2 regions of the Ferribacterium limneticum genome follow, and region 1 is predicted to be linked to the other one. Evidence: riboswitches for the same ligand, from Rfam matches in the RefSeq annotation. Region 1 holds a riboswitch; the other holds the start of a gene.

Region 1 (4,636 bases):
GCGCATGCCAGAGAGAACACGTTCTGCGTACATAGATTATTTAGTAAAGGCCAAAAATTAACTCGATCGCCCGGGCTGACAAAATGACCAGCGGGTTCATCACAGCGCCGAGGATACCGGTGAATAACAGGAGCAACAAAATCGGAAAACCCCAGCGTTCGATCTGGGCAAACTTCCACGCCATCTGATGTGGCAGCAGGCTAACCGCAATGCGACCACCATCAAGCGGCGGCAGCGGCAAGAGATTGAGCACCATCAGCACGCAATTGACCATGATGCCGATCTTGCTCATTTCAGACAGCGGCAGCGTGAATTCGCTGCTTGGCAGCAGCCAGGCCAGCTTGAGCAGAGCAGCCCAGACGAAAGCCATGAACAGGTTGGCGCCGGGACCGGCGGCAGCTACCCAGAACATATCCTGCTTGGGCTTGCGCAGGCGGCTGAAATCGACCGGCACCGGCTTGGCGTAGCCGAACAGGAAGGTACCGCCGGAGAAGAGCAGGATCGTGATCGGGATGATAATGGTGCCGACCAGATCGATGTGCCGCAGCGGGTTCAGGCTGATGCGGCCTTGCATCCAGGCCGTCGGATCGCCGAAATGGCGGGCCGCATAGCCGTGCGCTGCTTCATGCAAGGTAATCGCGAAAATCACCGGTAATGCCGAAATGGCCAGGGTCTGGATCAGGCTTTCGAACATGCGCTTAGTCGAGTCCGAAAGGTGCCAGCGAACCACGCCCGGCACGAATCAGTTCCGGCGCCGAGCCGGTCAGGTCGATGATCGTTGTCGGCTCCGTGCCGCAAGGACCGCCATCGAGGATCAACTCCAGCTGGTCTTCGAGCCGATCCTGGATTTCCCAGCCTTCGGTCAGCGCAAATTCGTCGCCCGGCAATTGCAAGGTAGTGGTCAGCAATGGCTCGCCCAGCTCTTCAAGCAAGGCCAGCGCCACAGGATGATCGGGAATGCGCAGGCCAATGGTCTTGCGTTTCGGATGCATGACCCGGCGCGGCAATTCCTTGGAACCTTCCAGAATGAAGGTATAGCTGCCGGGCGTCGCCGCCTTGAGCAAGCGGTACTGGGCATTGTCGACCCGGGCAAAATGGGCGATTTCAGAGAGATCTCGCACCATCAGCGTCAGGTGATGGCGATCATCCATCTGACGAATCAGGCGAATCCTGTCCAGTGCTTCCTTGTCGCCAAGATGGCAACCCAGGGCGTAGCAGGAGTCGGTGGGCAAGGCGACAATGGCACCATTGCGAATGAATTCAGCCGCCTGGACAAGCAAGCGCGACTGCGGAGATTCAGGATGAATATTGACAACGCGTGCCATGTCAGAACACCAGGCGCCAGACCGGTTTCAGGTCTTCAGGCAATTGAGGAAGTTTACCAAGATCGACATAGCTCTCTTCTGGCCCGTGGAAATCGGAGCCGCGAGAAGCATGGAACTCATAATGACGGGCCAGACGGGCAAAATGCATCACGTGATCCGGCGAATGACTGCCGCAGGTCACTTCGATACCCTGCCCGCCGACATCCTTGAAATCATCGAGGAAGCGGCGCATCTCAGCGCCGGACATCTTGTAGCGCCCGGGATGGGCCACGACAGCCACACCACCGGCACCGGTAATCCAGTTAACGGCTTCTTCGAGCGTCGCCCAGCGATGATCGACATAGCCCGGCTTGCCGGGCGTCAGGTAGTGCTGAAAAACGCCACTCATATCCTTGGCGATGCCGATCGAAACCATGTAACGCCCGAAATGCGCCCGAGAAATCAGGCTGGGGTTGGTCACGAAGCACAGGGCGCCTTCATAAACACCGGGAATACCGATTGCTGCGAGGGCGTCACCCATGCGCTTCGCCCGCTCGACACGACCAATGCGAAGTTCATCGAGGCCGCCAGTCAGCGCAGCATTGGCTGCATCAAAACCGAGGCCGACGATATGGATCGGGGTACCGCGCCACTCAATGGAGATTTCGACACCATTGACGAAACTCATCCCGACTTCTTCAGCCGTCGCCCTGGCCGTGGCAAGACCGCCGATATCGTCGTGGTCAGTCAATGCCCACAGATCGACACCATTCTCTGCCGCGCGTCTAGCCACCACTTCGGGCGGCAGCAAGCCGTCGGAAACGATGGAATGGCAATGAAAATCGAAATTGACAGGTATCACAGGCAAGCGTTTGAAGGCAAACGAAGAGTTTAGCACGAAGGGGGCCATACCCCGGACTCCCTTGTGCAGTGCAGCAGGTTGATTAGACCGGAGCATCCCGCTATAGTGCCTCCCGTTCCGTGGGAGAGCGCAGATCCGTCTGCCGCCGAAGGCGCAATTTCACCCGAAAACGCTCAGGCAAAAGGACCGCGGAACCGAAATGGCTTGCCATTTCGAAACTCTGGAGAGCGGCGTCAACAGCGCCCACCGATGGGGCAAATCTCTCAGGTATCGAGGACAGAGGGGTGAAACGCAAGATGTGTATCTTTCGTTTCACCCCTTTTTCGTTTCTAGAACCGGCTTTAATTAAAGCCTGTAAAGGACTGATATGCTGAAGAAAACGGTTTTGAATGCCGCTCACCGCGCGATGAATGCCCGGATGGTCGATTTCGGTGGTTGGGACATGCCGGTCAACTACGGTTCGCAGATCGAGGAGCACAACGCGGTCCGCAACAACTGCGGCATGTTCGACGTGTCGCACATGTGTCCGGTTGATGTGGTCGGCGCCGATTGCCGCGCTTTCCTCTCCCGCCTCGTCGCCAATGACGTGGCCAAGCTCAAGGTTTCCGGCAAGGCCCTCTACGCCGCCATGCTCAACGAAGCCGGCGGCGTTATCGACGACCTGATCATCTACTTCCTGACCGATACGCGCTTCCGCATTGTCGTCAATGCTGGCACGGCCGAGAAGGATCTGGCCTGGATGCAGGCCAAGGTCGCCGAATGGAAGCTCGACGTGACCATCACCCAGCGCCGCGATGGCGCCAACAACCTCGGCATCATCGCCGTCCAGGGCCCGAATGCCCGCGCCAAGGTCTGGGAAGTGCTGCCGCAGGCCAAGGCTGCGACCGAAGGTCTGAAGGCTTTCTTCGCTGCCGAGGTCGATCAGTACTTCATCGCCAGCACCGGCTACACCGGTGAAGATGGCTACGAAATCATGCTGCCTGCTGGCGAAGCCGAAGCGCTGTGGAACAAGCTCAATGCCGCCGGTGTTGCCCCTTGCGGCCTCGGTGCGCGCGACACGCTGCGCCTGGAAGCCGGCATGAATCTCTACGGCCAGGACATGGACGAGACGGTTTCGCCGCTCGACGCCGGTCTGGCCTGGACCGTGTCGTTGAATACTGATCGCGATTTCGTCGGCAAGGCAGCGCTGGTTACCAATGGCCAACAGAAGCAGTTCCTCGGCCTGATCCTGCTCGACAAGGGCGTGCTGCGCGGCCACCAGAAGGTCATGACCCCGCACGGCGACGGTGAAATCACCTCCGGCAGCTTCTCGCCGACGCTCCAGCAGTCCATCGCCCTCGCCCGCCTGCCGCTCGGCGTGCAGATCGGCGACGAAGTCGAAGTCGATATCCGTGGCAAGGCGCTCAAGGCCAAGGTCACCAAACCCGTATTCGCCCGCAACGGCAAAGCAGTCATCTAATTCACCCCATTCAGGAGAAAACCATGTCCAACGTCCTCGCCAACCTCAAGTACACCGCCTCCCACGAATGGATGCTGCTCAACGCTGACGGTTCCGTCACCGTCGGCATTACCGACCATGCCCAGGAAGCTCTCGGCGACCTCGTTTTCGTTGAACTGCCGGAAATTGGCGCCCATTTCGACGCCGAAAAGGAAATTGCCGTCGTTGAATCGGTCAAGGCTGCCGCTGACGTGTACGCCCCGATCGCCGGCACCGTCACCGAAGTGAACCAGGCTGCTGCCGATGCGCCGGAATCGGTCAATCAGGACGCCTACGCTGCCTGGCTGTTCAAGATGACACCGGACGATGTGGCCGACCTCGACAAGATGCTCGACGCCGCCGCCTACCAGGCCGTTGCTGACGCCGCGTAAGCATCGTCAGCATTTAAAGCTTCTCCCCCTCTAAGGGGGAGGATGGGTGGGGGATGGGTTCGGTTTGCGTATCGTGCAATACCCCATCCCCACCCCGGCCCTCCCCTTGAAGGGGAGGGAGCACAAAAAATCGCCGTATCTATCGTTTTCAAGGATTCCCATGCCGTTGAATCTTCCCCTTTCCGCCCTTGAACAGCACGACGAGTTCATCGGCCGTCACATCGGACCCTGCACCACCGAAATGGCTGCCATACTCGCCGCCATCGGTGCTGACAGCCTCGAACAGCTGATCGACCAGACTGTTCCCGCCGCCATTCGCCTGCCGGCAGACCTGCCGCTGCCCGCCCCGCGCCGCGAACACGAGGCGCTGGCCGACCTCAAGGCCATGGCCAGCAAAAATGTCGTCAACAAGTCCTGCATCGGCATGGGCTACTACGACACGCTGACGCCCAAAGTCATCCTGCGCAACGTGATGGAAAACCCGGGCTGGTACACCGCCTACACGCCCTACCAGGCCGAAATCGCCCAGGGCCGCCTGGAAGCGCTGATGAACTTCCAGCAGATGGTCGTCGACCTGACCGGCCTGGAAATCGCCAACGCC
Region 2 (4,636 bases), 1.8 Mb from region 1:
GTCGCACGAGTTGCGCACACCGCTGACCGTGCTTGCCGGCTTCCTCGAAACGCTGCAGGAATTCGATGTCGACCGCGAGGAAAGAAACCGCTATCTCGAGATGATGGCCGACCAGTCGAAGCGCATGCAGTCTATCGTTCAGGACTTGCTGACCCTGTCCTCGATCGAATCGGCGCCGCCACCGGACAACGAGCCGGTGGACATGGCCAGCCTGCTCGACAAACTGCATCGCGATGCCGATGGCCTGTCCGCCGGTCGCCACACGATCATTGTCGAAAACGACGGCCATAATGACCTGCGCGGCTCCGAGCCGGAACTGGTCAGCGCCTTCGGCAACCTGGTCGCCAATGCCGTGCGCTACACGCCGGCCGGCGGCAAAATCCGGATCAGCTGGCGCGCTTCCCCGCAAGGCGGCGAATTCGCCGTGCAGGATTCCGGCATCGGCATCGAGGCCAAGCATATCCCCCGCCTGACCGAACGCTTCTACCGCGTCGACCGTGGCCGCTCTCGCGATGCCGGCGGCACCGGCCTCGGCCTGGCCATCGTCAAGCACTCGCTGAACCGCCACCAGGCGCAGCTCGATATCAAGAGCACCCCGGGCGTCGGCAGCTGCTTCACCGCCAAATTTCCGGCCAGCCGGGTGAGTAGCCTGTAAGCCGGCAACACCGGGCACACCACGGCTTCGACCCGGCAACTCCGTTCTGTTAAGCGGAAAACCCTTCGAATTAGTCGTTCCCGCGCGGGCGGGAACCCAGGGATTTCAAAGTACTGGATTCCCGCCTGCGCGGGAATGACGCTTAACTGAACGGCATTCGCTCCGACTGACCCTTGTCGCCTCTGCCTCGGCAGCCAAACCGGCGCAGGGGCCGCTCTATCCGCGAGGCTGCTTCGTGCTCGGCAAGAATCTTGCCGTTGGCATGAGGCTCGCCACCGCGTTTCAAGCGCTGGCCTGTCACTGATTGACAAGCAATCCGCCGAATCACGATAATCCGCCCTTCTGCGGGAGAGAGAGTTCCAAATTTGCGAACTCCGCCGAAGGCGCAAACTCCCATAATCGCTCAGGTACATTGAACCGCAGAAATGATTCGCCGGCTGGAGAGAAGTTGCAGGTGCCCTGGCGCCTGGCAACTCACCGAAGGGGCAGGCTCACAGCGAGCTGAAACTCTCAGGTAAAAGGACAGGGGGAGAGGCGTCACGGAAGACTCAATTCGAGCCTTCCGATTTTTGACGGAGTCTGTCCTGATGTTAGAAACTCTTATCCACGTTTTTCAGCCGCTCGCCACCAAGCAATTCGACCTGCTACTGGTCATCTATCTGGTCGCCATCGCGGCCGAAGCCATGTCTGGCGCGCTGGCGGCAGGGCGTCGCAACATGGACATTTTCGGGGTGGCCGTGATTGCCTTCGTCACCGCCCTGGGTGGCGGCACGATCAGGGATGTCATTCTTGGCAATTTCCCGATTGGCTGGACGCAACATCCCGAGTACGTCTATCTCGTCATCCTGTCCGGTCTGGCGACAACCTTGCTTGCCCGCTTCATGCACCACATGAAAAACATCTTCCTGATGCTGGATGCGATGGGTCTGGTCGCCTTCTCCCTGATTGGCTGCAATGTCGCCCTGCAACTCAATTACCCGGTCGTTGTCGTCATCATGGCCGGCATGCTGACCGGCATCTGCGGGGGCATTCTGCGCGATGTGCTTTGCAACCAGGTCCCCGTGGTTTTCTGCCGGGAGCTTTACGCCAGCGTGTCGCTCTTTGTCTGCGCCCTCTTCCTGGTCTTGAAATCAACCGACATCGACGCTGACCTCAATACGCTGGCGTGTTTTATCGCCGGCTTTGGCTTTCGCATGCTGGCGCTCCGTTTTGGCTGGAAGCTCCCGACCTTCTCTTACCAGCAGCGCTGGGACTGAACAAACGGGGCGCGTTCGCTTCAGCGCCAGGCTTGCCGGGCCTGCCAAGGAAATCCCGGCAGGCCGGCGGCGTCAGTTCAAGGCCCGCGCCACGGACAAAACGGCATCGCCGGCGCCCAAACGGCGGCGCTCGATGAACAGGCTGCCGCCCAGGGGTTCATTGGCGGCCGCCTTGGCTTTTTTCTTGGCCTGCTTCTTGGCGGCCGAAGCGGCAGCGGCGACTTCGCGATGCGATTCGCACTCCCCCAGGCCAATGCGAACGGCACCGATGGACAAGGTCGGCAAGCCCTGGAAGCTCACTTCACCGCGCCGGTTTTCAGCCATGTAGCCGCCTTGCAGGCGTTCGTCGATCGTCAGCAGGTTGCCGACCGCCTCGGCAAAGCTGGCGATGATTTGCCAGCAGCGCATTTCCCAGTCGGGGCTGCGGAAGATCACGAAAAAGTCGTCGCCGCCGATATGGCCGACAAAGTCCATGCGCTCGTCGGTGGCCTCGCAGAGCAGGCGGGCCAGCGTCTGGATGACGTCATCGCCGCGCCGGTAGCCATAGGTGTCGTTGTAGGGCTTGAAGTCGTCGATGTCGATGTACGCGGCCACGAACTGCTCGCCGGACGACAGCATGCGGTCGACATGCTCGTTGATCGGTACATTGCCCGGCAACTGGGTCAGCGGATTGGCGTAACGGGCGGCACTGATCTGCATTTCGGTAATGGTTGCCATCAGGTCATGGCTGGTCCCGACGCCGAGGTACTTGCCCTCGCCGGTGACGATGAAGCCATCGAACAGGTAATGCTTGGGCGCCATTGACAGCATCATCGCCAGTTCCTGGATGGTGGCGTGCTGGTCGACGATGAGCGGAGCGTGATCCATGAACAGATCGCAGGTCCGGCGCCCGAACAGTTCCTTGCGAAACGGCCGGGCGAAGCGGTCGATCATGCTGTGCCGGTTGATCATGCCCACCGGCTGCGTGCCCTGAACAACAGGCAGCACATCCAGATCGGGATCGGCTTCGAAACGGGCAATCACCTTCTCGTTGGTGGCATTCAGCGCCACGGGCTGGATCGTCCGGAGCAGGCTGCGCGCCGTCGGCAACTTGCCGGGGCCGCCGGTCATCGGCGACAGGGCCAGCGATTGCTGGTCGAGCGCTATCACCGTCTGACCCGGCAATTGCCTCACCGGATGGCTTTCCGGCCGGGCGATGAAATAGCCCTGGCCGCAGGCGATGCCCATGTCGCGCAGGCAGACGAAATCCTGATTGCGCTCGATGCCCTCGGCGACCAGTGAGGCATTGCAGATTTCGGCCAGATCCTGCATGGCCCGGACAAAATGAAACTTGATCCGGTCTTCGGCGATGCCGTGAATGAAATGCTTGTCGATCTTGACGAACTCCGGGCGCAACTCCGACCACATGCGCAGGTTGGCAAAGCCTTCGCCCAGGTCGTCGATGGCGATCTGGAAACCGCGCCCGCGATAGTGCTGCAGTGCCTCCAGGATGCCGGGCATGTCAGTGATCTGCTGATTCTCGGTCAATTCAAGCACGATACGGTTCGGGGCGATGCCGAGCGCGTTGAGCAGATCGCGGGTGTGGCCGTTCATCAGGCGTGGATCGAGCAGACACCCCGGGGTGACATTGAGAAACAGCCGGCCAGCCAGGCGCTGTGCGGCAAATGCCCGCAAGCTGGCCTGCCGGCAGAGGTGCTCAAGATCATTGGTCAAACCAAGCCGCGCCGCGGCTCCGAACAACTGGTCCGGCCGATGCAGCGGGCTCCCCTCCGGTCCCCGCATCAACGCTTCGTAGCCAAGGATGGCGCGCAGGCGAAAGTCCATAATGGGCTGAAAGACCGGGAACAAAAGCCCCTCGGTCATGATTCGCTGTAATTCCGCTGCTTCATCGATCATTGCGCACGCTTCCTGAGAACTGACTGTGCAGTTTAGAAAGCGAAGATTGCAAAGCCGTGACAGGAAAGTCGACCTTCGCAATTTTACCAATTCACAAACCTGTAACAGTCCTGCAGCAAGATAGCCGCCCCGCTTCGCGTCAGGTTGTCATGAAAACGCTGCTTGCCCCGCTCTTTGGAAAATATCGTGACCTTGTCCTGGCCATCGGCCTCTTCCTGGTCATCGATGCCGGCGTCTCGGCCATCAACATCTACACCTCGCGCCAGATCGAAACCGATACCCGGCTGATCAACACCGCCGGCCTGCTGCGCACTTACTCGCAACAACTGACCAAGGGCCTGCTGACCCTGGACATGGATCTGCGCAACGAGGCGCTGACCCAGTCCAGCCTGGCTGAAATCTCCGAAGCCCGGCTCGGCTTCGACGACGCACGCCAGGCGCTGCTGAGCGAACTGTCCAAACCGCCCGCCCTGACCCTGATCGAACCAGCCACCCTGCGCGAGGAGGCGCTGGAGAAGCTCAAGCAGGTCGTTCACACCTGGGAGCCGATCGAACGTGAAGTCGGCCCGCTGATCGTCAACGCGGCACCGGATAGCGAAACCACCGCCCGCGCCGTACAAAAGGCGGTCACCCGCAACAATCGCCTGACCCAGCAGGCAGATGACCTGAGTCATAGCCTCGAGGATATTGCCCGCCAGAAAACCTCGACCGTTCGTGTCATTCAGGCCGTCGCCATTTCGCTGGCTTTCCTCAACTTCGGCTTCATTGTCTTCACCTTTATTGGCCGACTTCTCGCCAGCGACCGCCAGATCACCCGGGCCCGCGAGGA

The links. Region 1 has a riboswitch for glycine ahead of gcvT (glycine cleavage system aminomethyltransferase GcvT). Riboswitches for the same ligand answer to the same signal wherever they lie in the genome.
Region 2: another riboswitch for glycine. It lies ahead of KI617_RS16805 (trimeric intracellular cation channel family protein); the one in region 1 lies ahead of gcvT (glycine cleavage system aminomethyltransferase GcvT).

The regions. Positions count from the first base shown of each region.
Region 1 covers NZ_CP075191.1:1,733,271-1,737,906, reverse strand. The annotation lists gene KI617_RS08180 (tryptophan--tRNA ligase) at 1-33, opposite strand, end outside; gene KI617_RS08175 (site-2 protease family protein) at 41-694, opposite strand; gene KI617_RS08170 (L-threonylcarbamoyladenylate synthase) at 699-1,325, opposite strand; gene KI617_RS08165 (3',5'-nucleoside bisphosphate phosphatase) at 1,327-2,166, opposite strand; glycine riboswitch at 2,277-2,365, shown strand; glycine riboswitch at 2,377-2,456, shown strand; gene gcvT (glycine cleavage system aminomethyltransferase GcvT) at 2,534-3,625, shown strand; gene gcvH (glycine cleavage system protein GcvH) at 3,649-4,035, shown strand; gene gcvP (aminomethyl-transferring glycine dehydrogenase) at 4,196-4,636, shown strand, end outside.
Region 2 covers NZ_CP075191.1:3,490,314-3,494,949, forward strand. The annotation lists gene phoR (phosphate regulon sensor histidine kinase PhoR) at 1-655, shown strand, start outside; glycine riboswitch at 991-1,085, shown strand; gene KI617_RS16805 (trimeric intracellular cation channel family protein) at 1,243-1,911, shown strand; gene KI617_RS16810 (GGDEF domain-containing protein) at 1,984-3,807, opposite strand; gene KI617_RS16815 (ATP-binding protein) at 3,957-4,636, shown strand, end outside.